Regions from separate parts of the Streptomyces sp. ML-6 genome, predicted to be linked through region 3. Evidence: riboswitches for the same ligand, from Rfam matches in the RefSeq annotation. Region 3 holds a riboswitch; each other region holds the start of a gene.
The links. Region 3 has a riboswitch for cyclic di-AMP ahead of OCT49_RS30950 (M23 family metallopeptidase). Riboswitches for the same ligand answer to the same signal wherever they lie in the genome.
Positions count from the first base shown of each region.

Region 1: another riboswitch for cyclic di-AMP. It lies ahead of OCT49_RS32815 (transglycosylase SLT domain-containing protein); the one in region 3 lies ahead of OCT49_RS30950 (M23 family metallopeptidase).
Region 2: another riboswitch for cyclic di-AMP. It lies ahead of OCT49_RS03475 (C40 family peptidase); the one in region 3 lies ahead of OCT49_RS30950 (M23 family metallopeptidase).
Region 4: another riboswitch for cyclic di-AMP. It lies ahead of OCT49_RS12580 (transglycosylase family protein); the one in region 3 lies ahead of OCT49_RS30950 (M23 family metallopeptidase).

Region 1 covers NZ_JAOTIK010000001.1:7,478,439-7,481,450, reverse strand. Annotated here, with positions in the region: gene OCT49_RS32825 (TetR/AcrR family transcriptional regulator) at 1-324, opposite strand, end outside; gene OCT49_RS32820 (FAD-dependent monooxygenase) at 422-1,579, shown strand; gene OCT49_RS32815 (transglycosylase SLT domain-containing protein) at 1,592-2,083, opposite strand; cyclic di-AMP (ydaO/yuaA leader) riboswitch at 2,086-2,274, opposite strand; gene OCT49_RS32810 (DUF305 domain-containing protein) at 2,655-3,012, opposite strand, start outside.
Region 2 covers NZ_JAOTIK010000001.1:806,984-809,995, reverse strand. Annotated here, with positions in the region: gene OCT49_RS03485 (helix-turn-helix domain-containing protein) at 1-791, opposite strand, end outside; gene OCT49_RS03480 (ATP-binding protein) at 994-1,425, shown strand; gene OCT49_RS03475 (C40 family peptidase) at 1,511-1,984, opposite strand; cyclic di-AMP (ydaO/yuaA leader) riboswitch at 1,988-2,160, opposite strand; gene OCT49_RS03470 (hypothetical protein) at 2,558-2,866, opposite strand; gene OCT49_RS03465 (ATP-dependent Clp protease proteolytic subunit) at 2,874-3,012, opposite strand, start outside.
Region 3 covers NZ_JAOTIK010000001.1:7,043,128-7,046,139, forward strand. Annotated here, with positions in the region: gene OCT49_RS30935 (tyrosine-protein phosphatase) at 1-6, opposite strand, end outside; gene OCT49_RS30940 (hypothetical protein) at 122-259, shown strand; partial or broken gene OCT49_RS30945 (alpha-galactosidase) at 291-658, shown strand; cyclic di-AMP (ydaO/yuaA leader) riboswitch at 1,001-1,155, shown strand; gene OCT49_RS30950 (M23 family metallopeptidase) at 1,159-2,115, shown strand; gene OCT49_RS30955 (SGNH/GDSL hydrolase family protein) at 2,326-3,012, shown strand, end outside.
Region 4 covers NZ_JAOTIK010000001.1:2,914,086-2,917,097, forward strand. Annotated here, with positions in the region: gene eno (phosphopyruvate hydratase) at 1-585, opposite strand, end outside; gene OCT49_RS12580 (transglycosylase family protein) at 927-1,706, opposite strand; cyclic di-AMP (ydaO/yuaA leader) riboswitch at 1,710-1,881, opposite strand; gene OCT49_RS12585 (transglycosylase family protein) at 2,193-3,012, opposite strand, start outside.

The sequences.
Region 1 (3,012 bases), 440 kb from region 3:
CGCGTAGCGGGCGAGCGACCGCCGCCGCCCCTCCCCGGTGAGCCGTCCCTCGACGAACGCGGCGAGCCCGTCCGCGAGTTCGCCGGGGGTCCGTGGCATCGGGGTCCGCTCCCCCGCCGCCCGCAGCTCCGCCTGGTCCCGTTCGACGAGCCGCCGGACGAGCCCGGTGAGCAGGGCCCGGCGGGTGCGGAAGTAGGCCGAGGTGGTACCCGGGGGCAGGCCCGCCTCCCGGTCCACGGCCCGGTGGGTCAGTCCGCGCATCCCCTCGTCGGCCAGCACCTCGATGGCCGCGTCGGCGAGAACGGTGCGTCGATCAGTACTCATCCCCTCTTTCTACACCTGTAGAGGCCGCGTAGTACTCTCCTTCTACAGCCATAGAAGCCCGAGGGCGTGACGGTACGGGACGGAAGAGGGGGCCGGCATGGGCGGTACTGCGGTGGTGGTCGGCGGGGGCATCGGCGGGCTGGCCGCCGCGATCGGGCTGCGCCGTACCGGCTGGGAGACGACCGTCGTCGAGCGCGGCAGCGGACCGGACGACGCGGGCGCGGGCATCTCCCTGCACGCGAACGGCATCCGCGCGCTGGACGCCCTCGGCGTCGGGGCCGCGGTGCGTGCGGCCGCCCGGCCCCAGTACACCGGCGGCACCCGCACCCCGGGCGGACGCCTGCTGACGCGCATGGACGGGGCGGCGCTGGAACGCGAGTCGGGCACCCCGATCGTGGGCATTCCCCGGGCCGTGCTGCACCGGCTGCTGCGCACGGCGCTGCCCGCCGGAGCCCTGGTCGGTGGGGCCGAGGTGACCTCCGTCGACCGCTCCGACGCCTCCCGGGTGCGGCTCACCGCGGGCGACACCGTTCTCGACGCGGATCTGGTCGTGGCCGCCGACGGTGTGAACAGCCGGTTGCGCGCCCAGCTCTTCCCGGGGCACCCCGGCCCGGTCCACAGCGGTTCGACGGTGCTGCGCGCCATCACGGAGTCGCCGGTGGAGCTGCGCACCGACTTCGAGCTGACCTGGGGCCGGGGGGCCGAGTTCGGCCACATCGTGTTCGCGGACGGCCGGGCCGAGTGGCACGCGGTGTTCAACTCGCCCGCCGGGGTGCGTCATCCGGACCCGCTCGCCGAGGTCCGCCGCCGGTTCGGGGACTGGCACGACCCCATTCCGGCCCTGCTGGCGGCGACCAGGCCCGGCGCCGTGCTGCACCACGACGTCAACGAGCTGGTCACCCCGCTGCCCTCCTACGCGGTCGGGCGGGTCGCCCTTCTCGGCGACGCCGCCCACGCGATGACCCCGAACCTCGGCCAGGGCGCCTGCCAGGCGCTGGAGGACGCGGTGTCGCTGGCCGCCGCGCTCCGCGCCGGGCCCTCCGTCGAGTCGGCGCTCCGCCGCTACGACGCCGAGCGCCGCCCCCGCAGCCAGTCGGTCGCGAGGGCGGCTCGTCGGGCGGGCCGGATGGGGCAGCAGCTGTCGCATCCGGTGGCGATCGCACTGCGCAACGGGGCGCTGCGGCTGGCGCCGTCGCGGGTCACCGTCCGCGCCATCCTGCGGCACGCCGACTGGACGCCCCCGCGACCGGACTGACCGTGCGGTGCCTCAGTAGGCCCCGTTGACGTTGTCGATGGACCCGTACCTGGCGGCGGCGTAGTTGCACGCCGCCGTGATGTTGGCGACGGGGTCGTAGCTGTCCATCGACGTACCGGGCACGTGGTAGGCACGGAACGTGGGGTCGATGATCTGGAGGAGTCCCTTGGAGGGCGTGCCGGCGGCGGCGTTGGAGTCCCAGTTGTTGATGGCCCGGGGGTTGCCGGAGGACTCGCGCATGATGTTGCGGTGGATGCCCTCGTAGCTGCCGGGGATGCCGTGCCGGGCCATGACGGCCAGCGACTCCTTGATCCAGCCGTCCAGATCGTTCGTGTACGTCGCGGGCTGCGCGGCGACGACGCCGGTGGACGGCGCCGGGGTCGCCGACGCAGTTCCGGCGACGGCCAGCGGGAGCACGAGGGCGGCCACGCCCGTGCCCACGGCGATGAGACCCCGGACCGGCGGGACGGGCCTGCGACGACGGTACGCGCCCTTTGCGAGCATGGTGAGTTCCTCTCCGTCGCCTACGAGGTGAGCTGTCGGGTTCGGGCGGGAGGTGCCCGGCCGCACACGGATGCGGCTTCACCCCGAGCCGTTCCGGGGACCGGATCGGCGGCTTGCCTGGGTCCCCCGTTCCTGCCGTGCACGGGTGAGTCGGATGGCCGGACAGCGGCAGGATTCGGCGTTCCGTCCGGATTGACGGTGACCGTAGGCGAGAAACACCGAAAGGAACAAGACCAGAATTCCGCACGCAATTCATTCACAAGATCGAATGACCGGGAATTCGGTAACGCACTTCACAACGAACGGCCGAATTCCCTTGCACGGAAAGGGAACCGGCCCATCCGGGGCACCCTCACGGACATCGGACGTGACACGCGCCACTTAATCGCAAAAGGCACATTTTGAATGACATCAAAACCGCACAAAAGGGATATACAACCCTTATCACTCGGTGAGTAAAACGGGGTAGAACCCCCGCGAGTTCGTACGCCCCCTCGTCCGGATTTCTCGCCCGGACGAGGAATACGGGAAGTGCGGGCCCCGCTCTTCGGGGCCCGCACTCCTGTCGGGATCAGAGCCTTTCGAGGATCTTGTTCATCTGCTCGATCTCGGCGGTCTGGGCCGTCACCACGGCCTCGGCGAGCTTCTTCGCCTCGGCGTTGTCGCCCTTCTTCTGTTCGTCCTGGGCCATGGTGACCGCGCCCTGGTGGTGGGCGATCATGAGTTGGGCGAACTTCCTGTCGAAGTCCTTGCCCTTGGCGGCCTTCAGGTCGTCCATGTCCTTGTCGGACATCATTCCGGGCATTCCCGCCCCGTCCGAGCCGTGATCCATTCCGGGCATGTCACCCATCGGGGCTTCCGGCAGCGGCTTGCCCCACGACTTCAGCCAGCCCTTCATCGTGTTGATCTCGGGGTCCTGGGCCTCCTCG
Region 2 (3,012 bases), 6.2 Mb from region 3:
ATGGTGCGGAAGGCCGAGCCGTACGCCTCAAGGTCTTCTTTCCGCTCCAGGTAGAGGCTACTCGTCAAATGGTCAAGAACAATCACGTCGAGATCAGAAGTGTTCGGAAAGGAGAAAATAACGAAAGGGCCGGTGAGGCCGGCGTAGCCACCGACCGAGAACGGAAGCAACTGGAGTTGCACATGGGGGAGTTGGGCCACCCGGGCCAGATGACGCAACTGATCCCTCATCACCCGGCGCCCACCGACCTCCCGCCGCAGGACCGCCTCGTCGAGCACCGCGCTCAGCCGCAACGGCGGATCGCTGCTCAGCACCCCCTGCCGGGCGAGGCGCACCTCCACCAGTGAGTCCAGCCGGGCGGCGGGCAGTCCGTCCAGCGAAGCCCGGGTCACCGCACGCGCGTAGTCGGCCGTCTGAAGGAGCCCCGGCACCACCGAGGTCTCCAGGGTGCGCGCGGTCCGCGCCTGGGACTCCAGACTGATGAAATCGCGGTACTGGGGCGGGATCAGGCCGCGATAGGCGTGCCACCACCCGGTGCCGCCCCCGCCGGCCGAACCCGCCAGGGTCGCCAGGAGATCCCGCAACTGCGTGTCGTCCACGCCGTAGGCGTCCAGCAGCCGGGTCACATCGGCCGGCCGCACCCCGCTGACACCGGTCTCGATCCGACTGACCTTCGACTGGTGCCAGCCGAGTATCCGCGCGGCGTCCCGGCTGGTCAGCCCCGATGTGTGGCGCAGGCTCCGGAGCTCCTCCCCGAGCTTGCGACGCCGTACCGCAGGACCGTGCCGCATCCACGGCCTCCCTCCCTCGCCCGCCGGACGGACATTGTCGCCCGCGCACGGTTTCGCGTGAGGGGGTTCACCGCATCGAGCGACAGATATATGCATATCTTGGTGGATCACCGTTGCAGAGGGCAGCATCGGTGGCAATCTGGCGCGAAGCACGACCCGGAGCGACAGCCGGTCGGTCCGGGTGGGAAAGGGGCGGCTTGCCATGGCGGATCATCAGGAAGCAAGCGTCACTCTGCCGAGCGAGCCGGTCTCGGTCGCGGCGGCCCGGAAGTACGTGGCCATGGTGCTCACCGAATGGGGCCTGACCGCCGACACCGAATTCGCCGACGGCATCCGGCTCATCGTCTCGGAACTCGCGACCAACGCCGTTCAGCACACCTTCGGGCAGTCGCCCACCTTCACGGTGGACCTCCGGCTGGACCGGGAGGAACAACTGTCGCTGGGGGTGACGGACAGTCATCCCCGGTGGCCCCGGCGACTGCCAGCGGCCGTCCAGCAGGACAACGGACGAGGCATGGTCATCATCCGGACCCTGGCCAAGGAATACGGAGGACGGCTCGCGGTCACCCCCACCGCCGCCGGCGGCAAGACGGTATGGATCGTGCTCCCGTGGCCCGGTCCCGTGCACGCCTGAGGAGGGGCCGGACGGGCGGTGGACGCCGCCACCGCCCGTCCGGGGCACGGCCCGCGGAAGGCGGTCCCGGGCCGCTGGGCGTGCCTCAACGGACCCGCCCGTAGTAGACGCTCCTCGTCCAGATCTTCTCCAGCCGGACCACCGCGCCGGTCCTCGGCGAGTGCCAGATCTTTCCCTTCCCGGCGTAGATCCCCACGTGGTAGACGCTGCGGCCGGAGTGGAAGAAGACCAGGTCGCCACGTTGCCGGTTCGAGGCCGAGATGTGACGGGTCTTGTTGTACTGCTGCTGGGCCGTGCGGGGTAGCTTCTTGCCCGCCTTCTTGAACGAGTAGAGCGTCAGGCCGGAGCAGTCGAAACGGTGGGGGCCGGCGGCTCCCCAGCGGTAGGGCGAACCCTTCTTCGACGCGGCGATGCTGAGTGCCTTCATCGAGCGGGTCGCTGCCTGGGCCTCCGTGGTGGCACCCGGGGCGAGCACGGTGCCGCCGACGGCGGCGAGCGTCAGAACCGAGGCCGTACCGGCCCGGGCGATCAGAGACGGGACATGAACCTGCGCAGTCATGCGCAACCCTTCGTCAGCCGCCTGTGAAGGATGACCTGTCGGGTTCGGGCTGGCGAAGTTGCCCGGCCGCTTTCGGCGGCTTCACCCCGAGGGACGACCGATGTTCCGGCCGACCCGTTGTGCTCGGGTCCTCCACTCCTGCCGATCCACTTCCGTCGACCAGGCATCCGGGCGGCGGCAGGACTCGGCGTCCGCCCGGACCGCCCCGCCGCGGTGGCGGGGGCTTGTCGTCCCAGGGATCTTGACGCACTCACTGCCGGATTTCCGAGCCGAAACAGGGATATGTGAGGCTCCTCACGACTGACCCGTTCGAGTGGACGTGGCGATTCCGATGGCTGTTCGGGATATTCGGCCCGGTCCCGTACCAGGGGCGGAACAGTTGATTCCGCCCACTGGTCACGCGGAAAACGCAAGTTGGAAAGTCCCTCGCGCGAGGGACTTCCTACGCCGAACGAGCGAGGAATTTCGCCATGCGCTCCGGGCGTGTCGAGTACGGGAGTTGGGTGACGCCCGCCGCGCTCCGGAGCGGGGGAGTTGCGCACCCTCCGGCGGTCACGAAGGGGCGGGCGCCGGTCAACTCGCCGGAGCGGGCGGTACGGTGACGCGCCCGGCCCGCCGCTCCCCGTCCAGCACGCGCAGTGCCCGGGCCAGGGTGGCGGCATGGATCCGGGCCTCCCCGCGCTCGTGCATCAGCGCCAGCGCGTCCCGCAGGTCGCCGGCCCGTGAGACCAGTGCCTGCGCGGCGCGCAACGCCCCGTAGGTGTCGCTGCCCCGGGCCGGGTTGATCCGGCCCAGCTGGTCGAGGACTTCGAGGTAGCGGTCGATGAACTCCCCCTCGGCGCGGGTCAGTGCGGGGAGCGGCGGGAAGTCGGGCGGCTGCATCGGGCGTTCACCGCGCGCCGTGCGGAGGGAGCGACGCCCTGCGGCTCGTCATGATGTGGTCGACCAGGCCGTACGCCTTGGCCCCCGCCGCGTCGAGGACCAGGTCGCGCTCGATGTCGGTGGCGATGTGTCCGGCGTCGCGGCCG
Region 3 (3,012 bases):
GGTCACGGCGACTCCTGGAAGGTCTCTGGGGCCGGCGGGAGTCGCCGGCAAGGCCACTCCCGCGACGATACGACATGGATTCCTCAGGCAATCATCTCGGCCATTGCCTGTCGATACCCCTGTGACCCTCGCGAACTCCCTTGTTCCTGCGGCCGGTCCGCCCGGTGAATGGCCCGCGGGCCGGGTCCGGCTGCTCGCCGGGGCGGACAGCGGTGACGCGCTGCGGCTCACCGAGCGGAACGAGCTGATCCACCTGTAACTGGAGGCCGAAGCTCTCCCTCGTGGCGGCCGAGCCCCTGGCGAAGGAGCCGGAGCCGTCCTCCCGGCCCTTCGAAATCCGGGTCGAACCGGAAAGGGCTGACCCGGACAATGATCTCCATCGTGCGCACCCGGACCGGGTGCGGCACTTCCCAAGCGGGAAGCGGGCCGATTGCCGCAATCGGCTGGTGCTGAACCGGCCCGCACCGATGTGCGCGAATATCTCCTGGAACAGCTGGACACCCTGCTCTCCAGCGCTCCCGTCGACTGGGCGAAATGGGATTTCAACCGCTGTTTCACCGATGCGGGGTGGCCGGGTGAGGGGTATCCGCAGAGGCCCCGGGTCGAGCACGTGGCTGCCCGGTACGCGCTGATCGACCGACTCGGGGCCGCACGCCCCGCCCCGGGGGATCTTGACGCGCGTGCTGAGGCTCCGAAAGGGGCGACGCGCGAGCCATGTCCAAAATGTGCGCTTTCGAGCAACTTGCTCGGATTGCGTGGGGGATGGCCGCCCATTGGTGAGCGGGATCATATCCGTGACGGTGTGTGGCGAAGGAGCGGTCGGGAATTCCGTGCGCGGCGCGGAAAGGCAAGATCCTTAATCCACGGAGGGTGACCGGAATTCCGTGCCGATTTCCCGGGTGTGGAATCCGGCCCGGAACTCGTGGCTTGTTCTCGGTGTCCCGGCTCGCCTACGGTCACCGTCAATCCGGACGGACCGCCCAATCCTGCCGCCGCCCGGAATTCGCACCCACTGATCGCGTGGCAGGAGCGGGGGAACCAGGTAAGTCGCCGACCGGGAAATCCGGCCGGCTAGGGGTGAAGTCGCGCTCGCGCGGCCGGGCATCTCCAGCCCGAACCCGACAGCTCACCTCGCAGGCGCCGGAGAGGAAATACTTCATGCCCATATCGGGTAAGCACCGTCGTCCCAAGGTCGGCCCCATCGCCCGCGGCGTCGTCGCGGCGAGCGCCGGTGGCGCCGTCATCGCGCTCCCGCTGCTCGGCGCCACCGGTGCCCACGCCGCGGAGCAGGCCGCCCCGGCCGCCGTGCCGCAGCAGGCTCCCGTCACCACCGCGCCCGCCCAGCCGGTCGCGCAGAAGCAGGCCCCCGCCGCCACGACGTACTCCGTCGTCCCCGGCGACTACCTGGCGAAGATCGCGGCCGAGCACAAGGTCCAGGGCGGCTGGCAGAAGCTGTACCAGGACAACCGCCAGGTCGTCGGCGAGAACCCCGGCCTGATCTTCCCGGGCATGAAGCTGACCCTCGGCGCCAAGGCGTCCGGCGGCGCCGCGTCCACCGGCGCGGGCACCGGCTCGTCCCTCCCGTCGAAGGCCCCCTCGGTGCCCTCGACCGCGAAGAAGTCGGCCCCGGTCAAGTCGGCTCCGGTCAAGACCGCGCCCGCCGCCCAGTCCAAGGCCGCGACCTCCGCCCCGGCCGCTCAGGGCGCCGGCTCCGGTTACGTCCACCCGGTTCCCGGCAACCACACCACCAACTACCGGGCCTCCGGCTCCAACTGGTCCAGCGGCAGCCACAGCGGGATCGACTTCCCCGTCTCCACCGGCACCAGCGTGAAGGCCATCACCTCGGGCACCGTCGTCACCGCCGGCTGGGGCGGCGCGTACGGCAACCAGGTCGTCATCAAGCACGCCGACGGCCGCTACTCGCAGTACGGCCACATGTCCTCCCTCTCCGTCTCGGCGGGCCAGAGCGTGAGCGCCGGGCAGCAGATCGGCCTCTCCGGCTCCACCGGCAACTCCACCGGCCCGCACCTGCACTTCGAGGTCCGCACCGGTCCGGCGTACGGCTCGGACATCGACCCCATCGCCTACCTGGCCTCGCACGGCATCCACGTCTGATCCGTGTGGATCCACGCCTGATCCGTACGGCCGGGCAACCGGACGGCGGAATCCGGCCCGGGTGAAACGGAAGGGGCGGTGCGCGACGGCGCACCGCCCCTTCGGCGTATTCCCCCTTTGCCAAAAACTGACCGGGTGGTCTATCTCACCTCTCGTCAACCCCATATTACGGTCGCGTAGGTCACATTCGTCGGTGCAGGATAAGCGCTTGTGGCAGACGATTCGAGAAAAAATCAACGTGGCATCACCAACCGACATGGTGTCATCGGGTCGTACGCGGCGATCGGCGACAGCTTCACCGAGGGAGTCGGCGACCCGGGCCCGGACGGGACCTTCGTCGGCTGGGCGGACCGGTTCGCGGTACTCCTCGCGGACCAACTCCCGGACACCGGACCGGACGTGGGCCCCCACGGGGACTTCCGGTACGCCAACCTCGCCGTACGTGGACGCCTCCTCGACCAGATCGTCGAGGAGCAGGTGCCGCGCGCCAAGGAACTCGCCCCCGACCTGGTGAGCTTCTGCGCGGGCGGCAACGACATCATCCGCCCCGGGACCGACCCCGACGACGTGGCCGAGCGCTTCGAGCGCGCGGTCGCCGACCTGACCGGATCGGTCGGGACGGTCATGATCACCACCGGCTTCGACACCCGCGGCGTCCCCGTGCTGCGCCATCTGCGCGGCAAGATCGCCACGTACAACGCCCATGTGCGGGCCATCGCGGACCGCTACGGGTGCCCGGTCCTCGACCTGTGGTCGCTGCGGTCCGTCCAGGACCGGCGCGCCTGGGACGACGACCGGCTCCACCTCTCGCCCGAGGGACACACCAGGGTCGCGCTGCGCGCCGCCCAGGTCCTCGGCATGGAGGTGCCGGCCGACCCCGACCAGGAATGGCCCCCG
Region 4 (3,012 bases), 4.1 Mb from region 3:
GGCCTTCAGGACCTTCTTCAGCGTGTGGTAGACCTCGGTGCCCCAGCGCAGGGCCTCGGAGAAGGACTCCGCGCCGATCGGGGCGATCATGAACTCCTGGATGTCCACGTTGGAGTCGGCGTGCGAGCCGCCGTTGAGGATGTTCATCATCGGAACGGGCAGCAGGTGCGCGTTCGGGCCGCCCAGGTAGCGGAACAGCGGCAGGTCCGAGGCCTCGGACGCGGCGTGGGCGACGGCCAGCGAGACACCGAGGATGGCGTTGGCGCCGAGCGAGCCCTTGTTCTCCGTGGCGTCCAGGTCGAACATCGCCTGGTCGATCAGGCGCTGCTCGGTGGCGTCGTAGCCGACGAGCTCCGGGCCGATCTGCTCGATCACGGCGAGGACGGCCTTCTCGACGCCCTTGCCCTGGTAGCGGTTGGGGTCACCGTCACGAAGCTCGATGGCCTCGAACGCACCGGTGGAGGCGCCGGACGGGACGGCAGCACGGCCGGTGCTGCCGTCGTCGAGGCCGACCTCGACCTCGACCGTGGGGTTTCCGCGGGAGTCGAGGATTTCCCGGGCTACGACGACGTCGATGGACGGCACGAGGCATCTCCTTCTGGGATATGACGCTGGTTGTGCAGGGTCGCTTTGGCCTTGCGACAAGAGCCTAACCGGCCCGGCCCGATCAGCCCGACGACCGCCCGTCCCCTGGGACGAAAAAGGACCCGGGGGCGGACAATCCGGGAGGAAAGACCAGATTTTTACCGGTCAGTAACTACAGGAGTTGAACAGTCCCTCCCCTTTACGGGGAGGAGGGCTCCGGCGAGGAGAGGGCCGTGCAGGGAGGGCCGGGGCCCGCCCGTGCGGCGGGAAGGCGGAAACCCCGGGCCGCGCGTACGGAGGGTCGCGCGGCCCGGGGCTGCCGGGGGAGGAGAGAGTCCCGGTTACTTCGTCAGGTGCAGCTGCTGACCCGGGTAGATCAGGTCGGCGTTCTCGACGATGTCCTTGTTCAGCTCGAACAGCTTCTGCCAGCCGCCCTTGACGCCCTGCTCGGCGGCGATCCTGCTCAGCGAGTCGCCGGCGACGACCTCGTACTCGCCGTCACCCTTCTTGACCTTCTTGCCGGTCGGGGTGGTGACGGTCTTCTTCGCCTCGGCCCGCGGGGCGGCGGAGCGCTCGGAGCGGGAGGCGGCGGGGGCCTCGGTGCGCTCCTGCTTCGGCTGGGCCTGGCGGGTCGGCTGCGACTGCTGCTTCGGGGCGGCCGGGGCGCTCTGCTGCTGGGTGGAGCCGGACTTCTCGGTGGAGCCGGTGGAGGCGGAGGAGCCGGTGTCGACGCCCGGGTCGACACCGTCGTTGGTCAGGCCGCCGGCGCGGGCGCAGCCCCAGGCGCCCGGGCCCTGCATGTCGAGGAGGCGCTCGGCGGTGGCGATCTGCTGGGCCTTGGTGGCCAGGTCGGCGCGGGGGGCGTACTGCAGACCGCCGGCGGCGGCCCAGCTGGACTGGGAGAACTGCAGGCCGCCGTAGTAGCCGTTGCCGGTGTTGATCGACCAGTTGCCACCGGACTCGCACTGGGCGACGGCGTCCCAGGTGGCGACGGAGGCGGCGGAGGCGCTGCTCGCACCCATCAGGGGGGCGGCGACGGCGGCACCGGTGACACCGGCGAGCGTGGCGATGCGGACCGCCTTGGACGGGCGGCGGTGCTTGCCCTTGCTGGAAAACAGCATGGAACTTCTCCTCACCGACGCCTACGAGGTGAGCTGTCGGGTTCGGGCCAAGTGAGTTGCCCGGTCGCACGTCCTAGCACGCGACTTCACCCCAAGCCGGTCCTGATGCGTCCTTCGACGATCGGGGCCGGCGCCTACCTGGGTCCCCCGCTCCTGCCTACGGCGCTTTACGCGTCTGTTCCCTCCGACCGACGGCAGGATTCGGCGTGACGGTCGACGGGGCCCGCGGTGCGAGCGGTTCCGACCGTAGACATACGCAACCCCCACATTCAAAGATGGACACATCGGACAATAAGCCCTTACTTGCATCTGAGGATCCATCGTTTCCGCAGGTCGGGCCCGATGTGCGAGGGCTCCCGGCGCGCGACACGCCAGTTGACGCAAAGAGACCCATGTCTCACTTACGCATAAGTGGACATAGGTCCCTGAACTGCCCCGGTTCCGGGGTCTTTTTCAGCCAGCCATCAGGCCGCTCTCACGCGGCTCTCACTCGGCGCCCACCTCGAGGTCGAGCCGCTGGCCGGGAAGGATGAGATCCGGGTCGGAGCCGACCTCGGCCCTGTTCGCCTCGTACAGCGCAACCCACCCACCAGGGACCTTCTGCTCGTCGGCGATGGCCCAGAGGTTGTCGCCGGGGCGGACGGTGTACGGGTCACCGGCGGCCGGGACGTCCGTGCCGCGCGCACCGTCACCGCCGCGGGAGGCGTGACGGCCCGACTCGCGACCCTCGTCGACACCCACCTCGCGGCCGTCCTCGACGGCCGGCGCACCGCGGTGCTTTCCACCCTGACCGCTGGACGATTCAGGTGAACCGGACGGTACGGACTTCTCGGGCGTGTCGGACGGGGTCTCCGTGGAGCCCTCCGTGGAGCCCTCCGAGGACGGGGCCGTGGGGGTTCCGGACGAGGGGTCGGGCGAGGGCGTGACCGCCCCTGACGGCTCGTCGGCGCCGCCCGGTGCGGACGAACCGTCCTCGCCGTCCACGGCACCCGCACCGCCCGTGGCACCCTCCGACGGATCGGCCTCGCCGGCGGGGGGCTTCGACGTCTCCCCGGCGGGCTTCCCGCTCCGCTCCGGGTCCGCGGAGGCCACGGTCCCCGGGTCGGTGCCGGGCGCGGTCCCCGGGTCGACGCCGGGCAGCGCACCGTCCGTCGCGAGGCCGGAGATGACCGCGCAACTGGGCCACGCCTGCGGCCCCTGGTCCTCCAGGACCTTCTGGGCCACGGCGATCTGCTGCGCCCGGCTGGCGAGGTCGGCGCGCTCGGCGTACGACTCGCCGCCGTACGCCTTCCAGGTCTCCGGCGAG